DNA from 2 places in the Variovorax sp. GW821-FHT09D04 genome. Region 2 is predicted to be linked to the other one. Evidence: predicted binding sites of a transcription regulator. Region 2 holds the regulator's gene; the other holds the start of a gene.
The links. The regulator sigma-54, encoded in region 2, starts transcription at its own class of promoters, with help from an activator protein. The targets are predictions, from matches to a motif close to TGGCANGNAANCTGCTTT.
Positions count from the first base shown of each region.

Region 1 (5,228 bases), on a different contig from region 2:
TCCACCGCGAACACCTGCAGCTTGGGCCACTTCTTCTTGAGCACCTTCGCCACGCCGGTGATGTGGCCGCCCGTGCCCACGCCGGTGATGAGCACGTCGATGCCCTCGGGAAAGTCGGCCGCGATCTCCTCGGCCGTGGTGCGCACGTGCACGTCGACGTTGGCGGGGTTGTTGAACTGCTGCGGCATCCACGCGCCGGGCGTGCCGGCCACGATTTCCTCGGCGCGGGCGATGGAGCCCTTCATGCCGTTGGCGCGCGGCGTGAGGTCGAAGGTGGCGCCGTAGGCCAGCATGAGGCGGCGGCGCTCCACCGACATGCTGTCGGGCATCACCAGGATCAGCTTGTAGCCCTTGACGGCCGCGACCATCGCCAGGCCGATGCCGGTGTTGCCCGAGGTGGGCTCGACGATGGTGCCGCCGGGCTTGAGCGCGCCGCTCTTCTCGGCGTCTTCCACCATCGACAGCGCGATGCGGTCCTTGATCGAGCCGCCGGGGTTGGCGCGCTCCGACTTGATCCAGACCTGCTGCTTCGCATGGCCGAACAGGCGGTTGATGCGGATGTGCGGCGTGTTGCCGATGGTCTGGAGGATGTTCTGGGCCTTCATGGAATCTCCTTGGGTGCGAGGGTCGGATGGTCAGCGCGCATTGTGGCGCCCCCTGGGCCGGGTTGCACCCGGCCCGCGACCGTTTCAGCACGAGGTGATGGCAGGCCGTTGCGGTTCAGGCCTCCAGGGCTTCCAGCGGCCCGAAGAACTCGTAGCGAAGCTGCTGCTTCGGCACGCCGAGCGCCAGCCCGTTGGCATACACCGCCTGCATGAAGGGCTTCGGTCCGAGAAAGTACAGGTCGACGTCGCGGTCTTCCGGCAGCAGCCCGGCCAGCAGCTCGCGGGTGACGAAGCCGGTCGCGTGCGGCGTGTCGGTGTCGCGCGGCGCGTCGTAGACATACAGCGGCTTCACGTTCGCATGCCGCTGCGCCAGCGCGTCGACGCGGGCGCGGAACGCGTGCGCGCCGCCGTGCCGCGCCGCATGGACGAAGTGCACCGGCCGGCCCGTGTGGGCCACCGATTCGAGCATGCTCATCGCAGGCGTGATGCCCACGCCGCCCGTCACCAGCACGAGGGGACGTGCCAGCTCGCCGGCGGGCTGCAGCACGAAGTCGCCGCACGGCGCCTGCACTTGCAGCCGCGTGCCGATCGTCGCGGACTCGTGCAGCCAGTTCGAGGCGCGGCCGCCTTTTTCCTTCTTCACGCTGATGCGGTACCACGGCTTGCCCGGCGCGTCGGACAGCGAGTAGTTGCGCCGCACCGGCTGGCCGTCGATCTCCAGCACCAGCGTGAGGTACTGCCCCGGCGTGAACGCCAGCAGCGCGCCGCCGTCCACGGGCTCCAGGTAGAACGAGGTGATGACCTCGCTTTCGTCTTCGCGCCGGGCCACGCGGAATTCGCGCGTGCCGCGCCACCCGCCGGGTTGCGCCGCATTGGCGCTGTAGACGGCGTCTTCCGCGGCGATGAGCAGGCCCGCCAGCGATTCGTAGGCCTCGCCCCAGGCGGCGATCACCTCGTCGGTCGCGGCATCGCCGAGCACCTCCTTCACGGCGCGCAGCAGGTAGTGGCCGACGATCGGGTAGTGCTCCGGCAGCACGCCCAGCGCGGCGTGCTTCTGGATGATGCGGGGCAGGGCGCCGGCGATCGCTTCGAGCCGGTCGATGTGCGCGCCATAGGCGATGACCGCGCCCGCCAGCGCGCGCGCCTGCGTGCCGGCCGCCTGGTGCGCCTCGTTGAAGAAGGCCTTCACCTGCGGATGGCCCTCGAACATGATCTTGTAGAAGTGGCTGGTGATGGCCTCGCCGTGGGCCTGGAGCGCGGGCACGGTGGACTTGACGATGGCGATGGTTTGCGGATTCATGGTCTGGCGCTTCCTCTGTTGAGATGCCTTTGTCTTCTCACGATCCGTGCCAGCCGGAAGGCCTCTGCAAGTGCTTGACGCCATTGGGGATTTATTGGGCGTGGTCAAATTCACAACAACTTCAGCGTTGTACTTATGACCACATTGCGTGTCGATTCGACCACCGAGGCCTCACCACCCGAGCCCGAGCCCGAAGCCGAGGCCGCCCGCTACCGATCGCTGCTCGCCGCCGCGCGCGGACTGGTCCGCTGCGATGCCGCCGCGCTGCTGCAGCTCGACGTCGACGTGCTGAAGCCCGTCGCAGTCGATGGCCTGAGCGATGAAACCCTCGGGCGCCAGTTTCCCGTGGCCGCCCATCCGCGCTTCGCGCGCCTGCTCGACAGCGAACGGGGCCTGCGTTTCGCCCACGACAGCAACCTGCCCGACCCGTACGACGGCCTCGTCGCCGGCCAGCCGGGCATCCTGCCGGTGCACGACTGCATGGGCGCGCCGCTGCGCCTGCGCGGCACCGTCTGGGGCCTGCTCACGCTGGACGCCCTGGAGCCGCACGCCTTCGACGCCGTGGGCCCGGCGCAGATGGAGGCGTTGATCGCGCTCGTCGAAACCGGCATCGAGGCCGCCCACACGATCCGCGAGATGCAGGCGCGCGCGATGCGCGAGCAGGCCGTCGCCCAGGCGCTGCGTGCGGGGCGTGGCGCGCCGCGCGAGCTGCTGGGCAGCAGCCCGGCGATGAAGCAGCTGTGCCACGAGATCGACACCGTCGCCGTGTCCGACCTCACGGTGCTGCTGCTCGGCGAGACCGGCGTCGGCAAGGACCTGGTCGCGCAGCGCCTGCACGCGCGCTCGCGGCGCAGCGAGCAGCCGCTGGTGCAGGTCAACTGCGCGGCGCTGCCCGAGTCGCTGGCCGACAGCGAGCTCTTCGGCCACAAGCGCGGCGCGTTCACCGGCGCCGTGCAGGACCGCGACGGCAAGTTCGAGATCGCCGATGGCGGCACGCTCTTTCTCGACGAGGTCGGCGAACTGCCGCTGAGCGTGCAGGCCAAGCTGCTGCGCGTGCTGCAAAGCGGCGAGGTGCAACGCCCCGGCAGCGACCGCTTGCGCAAGGTCGACGTGCGCGTGATCGCGGCCACCAACCGCGACCTGCCCGCGGCGATCGCGCAGGGGCGCTTTCGCGCCGACCTGTACCACCGGCTGTCGGTCTATCCGCTCGTGGTCGCGCCGCTGCGCGAACGGGGGCGCGACGTGCTCGTGCTCGCCGGCAGCTTTCTCGAGGAGAACCAGCACCGGCTGGGCGCGCGCAACCTGCGGCTCTCGCCGGCGTCGAAGGCCGCCATGCTGGCGCACGGCTGGCCGGGCAATGTGCGCGAGCTCGAGCACGTGATCAGCCGCGCCTCGCTGCGGGCGTTCCGGGAGCAGCCGCGCGGCTCGCGCTGGACGGCCATCGAGCCGCATCACCTGGCGCTGGACAGCGCCGCCGTCGTGGGAAGCGCCGTGGCAGCGCCCGTGCAGGCCCCGGCGAATGAACACGCGGGGCCTGCCATCGCGGGCGGCACGTTGCGCGAGGCGACCGAGGCTTTCCAGCGGGCCTGGCTCTCGGAACTGCTGGCCCGCCACGGCGGCCGCGTGGCCAGCGCCGCGCGCGAGGCCGGCATCGACCGCAGCAACTTCCATCGGACCTTGCGCAAGCTGGGCCTGGTGCAGGCCGGCGACGGCGAAACGCCCGGCTGACAGCCGGCGCGCGACACCGCTTGAAGGGTCATTGATGGGGCGGGCGATAATCGAGCGGTGAAGCACGCCAGACCGCCGCTGGTGCAAGCCCGAAAGGGACGATGCTCTGCCCTCGGGCAACAGCATCGGGTCGAAAGATCGCACTGGAGGAACGTCCGGACTGCACAGGACAGCGCAGGAGTTAACGACTCTCCACCGTGAGGTGAGGATCAGAGCAACAGAGACGAGCCGATTCAGTTCGGGTGAAACGGGCAATCTCTGCGCGCAGCAACACCAAGTAGGCCAGTATTGAGGTGGTTCCGCTGAGCTGGCGGGTAGGTGGCATCGAGCCGTTTGGCGACAAACGGCCCAGAGTAATGGCGGTCACGCCGGGGTCTTCGCAAGAGGGCCCCGGTGCACAGAATCCGGCTTATCGGCGAGCTTCACACTTTTCTTTCTCTTCCCCTTTTCCCTGGGCCGCGCGCTGACGTCGTGCGCGGCCGCGTGCAGAACTCGGTAGAAACCCGTACAATTGTTAGCAAGCTAACTAATTGATAACGCCGTGGCCGATACCGAACCCATCTCCCCGTTGCGCGAACACGCGCTGATGCGGCTCGGCACCTCGCTGTCGGTGCTCCAGCGCGGCTACCGCGCGGCGGCCGACAAGGCGGTGGCGCACGTGGGCCTGTCGCAGACGCTGGCCTGGCCGGTCGTGGTGCTCGGGCGCATGGAAGACGGCGTGCGCCAGGGCACGGTGGCCGAGGCGCTGGGCATCGAAGGGCCGTCGCTGGTGCGCTCGCTCGACCAACTGGTCGAGGCCGGCTTCGTCGAGCGCCGCGAAGACCCGGCCGACCGCCGCGCCAAGACGCTGCACCTCACGCCCGCCGGCCGCGCCGTCTGCGAGCCCATCGAGGCCGCGCTGCGCCAGATGCGCGCCGCGCTGTTCGACGGCATTCCCGACGAGGACATCGCCGCCACCTTGCGCGTCTTCGGCGCGCTCGAGGCCAAGCTCGGCCGCAGTGCCGCCGGCATGCAGAGCCTGCAGCAGGAAGGGCGCGGCCAGTAAATGGCACTGTCGATGGCCCTGCCGCGCTTCACCCGCGCGGAAGTTCTCTTTTCCGTCAAGAGCTTTGCCGCCGCGATGCTGGCGATGTACCTGGCCAGCCGCGCCGGCCTGCCGCGCCCCTTCTGGGCGCTCATGACCACCTACGTCGTCGCCCACCCGCTGGCCGGCGCGGTGCGCTCCAAGGCGGTGTTCCGCTTCTGCGGCACGCTCATCGGCAGCGTCGCCACCGTGCTCATGGTGCCCGCGCTGTCCAACGCGCCCGAGCTGCTCACGCTGGTGCTCGCGCTGTGGGTCGGGCTGTGCCTGTATGTGTCGCTGCTCGACCGCACGCCGCGCTCGTACGTCTTCATGCTCGCGGGCTACACGGCGGCGCTGATCGGCTTTCCGTCGGTGCAGACGCCGCTCGTGCTGTTCGACACCGCCGTGGCGCGCGTGGAAGAGATCGGCCTGGGCATCTTCTGCGCCACGCTGGTCCACAGCCTCGTGCTGCCCGCCGGGCTCGCGCCCACCGTGCTGGGCCTGCTCGACCGCACGCTGAAAGACGCGCGCC
Region 1 covers NZ_JBWKPA010000008.1:275,079-280,306, reverse strand. The annotation lists gene cysK (cysteine synthase A) at 1-605, opposite strand, end outside; gene hmpA (NO-inducible flavohemoprotein) at 721-1,905, opposite strand; gene norR (nitric oxide reductase transcriptional regulator NorR) at 2,041-3,633, shown strand; RNA gene rnpB (RNase P RNA component class A) at 3,693-4,061, shown strand; gene AC07O4_RS23840 (MarR family winged helix-turn-helix transcriptional regulator) at 4,193-4,678, shown strand; gene AC07O4_RS23835 (FUSC family protein) at 4,679-5,228, shown strand, end outside.
Region 1: the regulator sigma-54 is predicted to act here: its motif matches at 1,940-1,957, upstream of hmpA (NO-inducible flavohemoprotein).

Region 2 (5,228 bases):
GTGCGCGGCACCTGAGCCGCTACAACAGGCTCTCGGGCGTGAGCGGCGACAGCAGCTCGAGCATGGTGCGGTCCCAGAAGCCCGAGTCGGGCTCTTCGTGCAGCACGGTGGTCTTGCCGCCTTCCTCGCTGACCCATTCGATGCGCCGCGAGCCGACTGCGCCCGCATCGGCGCCTTCAGCAAAGCGCAGCCGGTAGGCGCCCTGCTGCTTGAGCACGTCGAGCAGCTTCAGGGTCTGCTGCGCCATCTCGGGGCTGCGGATGAACAGGCCGATTTCGGTGTTGTGGATTTCGGAGCGCGGATCGAAATTCATCGAACCGACGAAGAGGATGCGCTGGTCGATCACCGCCGACTTGGCGTGCAGTCGCCCCACGGACGTGCCGAACAAGCCGAGGCGCACGCTGCGCCGCGTGCGCGCGGAACTCAGCTCGTGCAGCTCGGCGCCCAGCGCCAGCATGTCGGCGCGGTAGCGGCGGTAGGCGGTGTGGACCAGCGGCTCGTCGGTGGCGGCGAGCGAGTTGGTGACCACGCTGATCTTCACGTTGCGCCCGCGGATCTCGCGCATCACCTCCAGCCCCGACGCGCCCGGGATCAGGTAGGGCGAGACCAGCGTCACCTCGCTGCGCGCGCGGCGCATCTGCTCGACCACGTTGTAGCGCACGCTGTCCACGTCGAGCAGCGGCACGCCGCCGTACGACGCGGTCTTGCCGATCACGCGGTCGGGCGAATCGGCATACGCCTCGGCGGTGCTCCAGATCAGGCCCAGCTTGCCGGCGTCGAGGTCGTCGGCCACCGGGCTGTAGCCGAGCAGGTCGTTGGGCGCAGGTTTGGGCGGCGGCGGCGTGGTGTCGGGGCCGGTGGCGGCGTCGAAGCGGCGCTGCAGCTCTTCGCGCGGCAGGTCGGTGTGCACGACCGCGCCGATCGGGCGCACATGCGGGCTGTTCCAGTACTGGTCGAACAGCACGCCCAGTCGCGGGATCAGCGCGCCCGTGACGAAGGTGTCGAGGTCGATGAAGTTCGGGCCGGTGGTGCGGCGGAAGTACTGGTTGCCGATGTTGCGCCCGCCCGCCACCGCCATCGCACCGTCGGCGATGAAGAGCTTGTTGTGCATGCGCCGATTGACGCGGCTGAAGTCGAACAGCGACGCGGTGAAGCGCTTGAGCAGGCTGCCGCGCCCGGCCGGGAACGGGTTGAACAGGCGCAGCTCCACGTTCGGCGTGGCGGCCAGGCCGAGCAGCAGCTCGTCTTCGCCGGACGTGTACAGGTCGTCCATCAAGAGACGCACGCGCACGCCGCGCTGGGCCGCATCGCGCAGGGTGCGCAGCAGGTAGCGACCGGTCTCGTCGTTCTCGATCTGGTAGTACTGCACGTCGAGCGTGCGCTGGGCGCGGCGCGCCAGCTGCAGCCGCGTGTCGAAGGCGAAGTCGCCGCCGGGCATCAGGCGAAAGCCGCTGAGGTCGGGGTCGGGCTGCGAGGCCAGCGCGATCTTGCCGAGCGCGGTGTCGGCCGAGACGGCGATGGCCTTGGTGGGCGGGCGCGGTGCCTCGTCGGGCAAGGTGGCACAGCCGGCGAACAGCGATGCAGCCACGAGGGCGAAGACCCAATGCCCCCAGCGCGACAGCAGGCGACGGGTCATCGTGGGCTTTCTACAGAGCCTTGCGCAGGTTGGCCGGTGCGATGCGCAAGGCTTCGCGGTACTTGGCGACGGTGCGGCGCGCGCACTCGATGCCCTGCTCTTTCAGCATCTCGGAAATCTGGCTGTCGGACAGCGGCTTCTTGATGCTCTCGGAACTCACGAACTGCTTGATCAGCGCGCGCACTGCCGTGCTCGACGCGTTGCCGCCGGTCTCGGTGCCCAGCGCCGAGCCGAAGAAGTACTTGAGCTCGACCGTGCCGAAGGGCGTTGCCATGTACTTGGCGGTGGTCACGCGCGAGATGGTCGACTCGTGCAGGCCCAGTTCGTCGGCGATCTCGCGCAGCACCAGCGGGCGCATGGCCAGCTCGCCGTGCACGAAGTAGCTCTTCTGCCGCTCGACGATGGCGTTGCTCACGCGCAGGATGGTGTCGAAGCGCTGCTGGATGTTCTTGATGAACCAGCGCGCCTCCTGCAGCCGCTGCGACAGCGCCTGGCTGCCCTCGCCCTTGTGCGACTTGAGCGCACCGGCGTAGATGTCGTGCACGCGCAGGCGCGGCATGACTTCGGGGTTGAGCATGACGCGGAACTTCACGTTCGTGCCGCGCCCGGTCTTGGTGACGATCACGTCGGGGATGACGATGTTGCGTTCGACGTCGACGAAGCGGCGCCCCGGCTTGGGTTCGAGCCGCGCAATGATCTGCAGCGCCGAGCGCACCAGCTCTTCGTTGGTGCGCGTGAGCGTGGCCAGGCGCTTGAAGTCGCGCCGCGCGAGCAGCTCCATCGGCTGCTTGCAGATCGCGATGGCGGTCTTGCGGATGAGCGCTTCGGCCTCGGTCTCGTCTTCGCTGGCGAGCGCCTTCAGCTGGATGCTCAGGCATTCGCCGAGGTCGCGCGCACCGACGCCGACCGGCTCCAGGCTCTGCAGCAGGCCCAGCGCCACCTGGAAGTGGTGCACGAGGTCGTCGAACTGGTCGTTGTCGTCGCCCGCCAGGCCCGAGGCCAGCGCGGGCAGCGAGTCTTCGAGGTAGCCGTCGTCGTTGAGCGACTCGATCAAAAAGCGCAGCGCGGCGCAGTCGTTTTCATTGAGCCGCAGGCTCAGCGCCTGGCGGTGCAGGAACGACTGCAGCGACTCCTGGCTGCGCGCGAGTTCGGTGGCGTCGGCACGCTCGTCGTCGCCCAGGTTGTTCTGGCGCGCGGGCGCGTCGCTGCCCCACTCGCTGTCGTCGGGCGCCATGTCGACGGTGCCGTCGCCTTCCCAGTCGGGCTCGCGCTCGGCGATCTCGGCGGCGGGGCCGTCGGTGTCGGGGGTCGAGGTGGTGGTGTCGCTGGAGGTGGAGGACGTGCTGGCGGCGGACGGCGTGAACTCGGCCTCACCCTCGCCCGCGTCGTCGCGCGGCACCGGCGCGTCGGCCGTGTCCAGCCCGAACTCCTCGCGCGCCGCTTCTTCCGCGGTGCGCTCGAGGAACGGGTTCTCGTCCAGCATCTGCTCCACCTCCTGGCTCAGTTCGAGCGTGGAGAGCTGGAGCAGGCGAATGGACTGCTGCAGCTGTGGCGTCAAGGCCAGATGCTGCGAGACGCGAAGGGACAGCCCTTGCTTCATGAGGAAATGGCTCCCCCCCAGGCTGCGCGCTTCGCGCTACGCCAACCCCCTACCGGGGGCGGGCCGGCCGCTTCGGGCGGCCGTGCGCGGCGGCCCCCGCGAGGAAGCTCCGCGCGGACGGCGGCCACGATGATCCTTGACCCTCGCCGCACGGTCACATCCGGAAGTGCTCGCCCAGGTACACCCTGCGTACCTCGGCGTTGTCGACGATCTCCGAGGGTGTGCCTTGTGCCAGCACGTGCCCGTCGCTGATGATGAACGCGTGATCGCAGATGCCCAGCGTCTCACGCACGTTGTGGTCGGTGATGAGCACGCCGATGCCGCGCTCTTTCAGGAAACTGATGATCCGCTGGATCTCGATCACGGCGATCGGGTCGATGCCGGCGAAGGGCTCGTCCAGCAGGATGAAGCGCGGCTGCGTGGCCAGCGCGCGCGCGATCTCGACGCGGCGGCGCTCGCCGCCCGACAGCGCGAGCGCGGGCGAATCGCGCAGGTGGTCTACGCGCAGGTCGGCCAGCAGGTCGGCCAGGCGCTCTTCGGTGTGCTGCTTGGTCAGCGGCATCATGCGGCCGTTGGCGTCGGGTTCGCGCTGCAGCTCGAGCACGGCGCGCACGTTTTCCTCGACCGTGAGCTTGCGGAAGATCGAGGCCTCCTGCGGCAGGTAGCTCAGGCCCATGCGCGCGCGGCGGTGGATGGGCATGTGGGCGATGGGCTCGCCGTCGATGGTGATCTCGCCGGCGTCGGCGCGCACCAGCCCGACGATCATGTAGAACGAGGTGGTCTTGCCCGCGCCGTTGGGGCCGAGCAGTCCGACGACCTCGCCCTTTTGCACATCGAGCGAGACGTCTTTCACGACCGTGCGGCTGCCGTAGCTCTTCTTGAGGCCGCGCGCCACGAGGCGGCTGCCCGGAATGCCGTCGGCGGCCTGGGTTCCTGCGGTTTCGATCACTTGCGCCCTTCCCCTTCGGTGCCGCCCAGCGTGGTGCTCGGGCGCAGCCCGGCGCCGGGCGCGGGGGTGGGCGCCGGAGCCGCGGGCTTCTTGCCGCCGGCCGCGGGTGCGGAGCCGGGCGCCGCCGGGGCCGGCGTGGCCTTCGGCGTGAGGATGGCCTTGACGCGACCGCCGCCGCCCGCCGAGACGCCGGCGTTCGGCGGCACGAGGGAACCGTTGACGGTGTAGGTGTCGTTGCTCTGGTCGTAGACGATCAGCGCGCCGCTGCTTTCGTCGTTGGCCGTGGCGCCGATCAGCCGGCGCATGACGGCACGGCGGATGAACTTGACGTTGTCGGCGCGGCTGTCGTACTCGATGACTTCCGACTCGCCCTCGATCCACTCGTCGCCGGCGTTGCGCTTCTGCTTGTAATAGGCCAGCTTGCCGGGCGCCGCCGTGACCACGCCGTACTGGTAGCCCTCGGCGTCCTGGCGCACGTCCAGCCGCGCGCCGCGGATGATGATCGTGCCCTTCGTGACCAGCACGTTGCCGGTGAACACGCTGGTCTGTTTCAGGTCGTCGTAGCGCATCGAGTCGGACTCGATGTTCATCGGCTTGGTGCGGTCGGCGGTTTCAGCCAGGGCGCCGGAGGCGGCTCCGGCCAGCAACAGCGCGCCGAAGGCCAGGCGGCCGAGGCGACGAAGGGTGGGGAATGTGGGGATGGAGGGCAATGTCATAAAGGCACGAAACTTGCTCTGAAACATTGTATGCGTGGGATGGCAATTGCCCACCGCCGCCAATGAAAAAGCCCGCCGAAGCGGGCCTTGCATTCGACCAAGAAAGCAGGTCGCCGGGTCGGTCAGCCCTTCTTGGCTTCGCCGATGAGGAAGGTCGCGACCTGCAGCACCTTGGACATGCTGCCGGCGGTTTCGCCGTCGACATACCAGCGGCCCGCCACGGCCAGGGCCGGCACGCCGGCGACCTTGTAGGCCTCGGTCTGCTGCGCCGCGCGGCGGGCCTTGCTGGCCACGCCGAAGGACGCAAAGGTTTCCTTGAACTTGGCG
Region 2 covers NZ_JBWKPA010000014.1:67,091-72,318, forward strand. The annotation lists gene AC07O4_RS29035 (LysE family translocator) at 1-15, shown strand, start outside; gene AC07O4_RS29040 (phospholipase D family protein) at 20-1,636, opposite strand; gene rpoN (RNA polymerase factor sigma-54) at 1,647-3,236, opposite strand; gene lptB (LPS export ABC transporter ATP-binding protein) at 3,391-4,185, opposite strand; gene lptA (lipopolysaccharide transport periplasmic protein LptA) at 4,182-4,901, opposite strand; gene AC07O4_RS29060 (thiol:disulfide interchange protein DsbA/DsbL) at 5,024-5,228, opposite strand, start outside.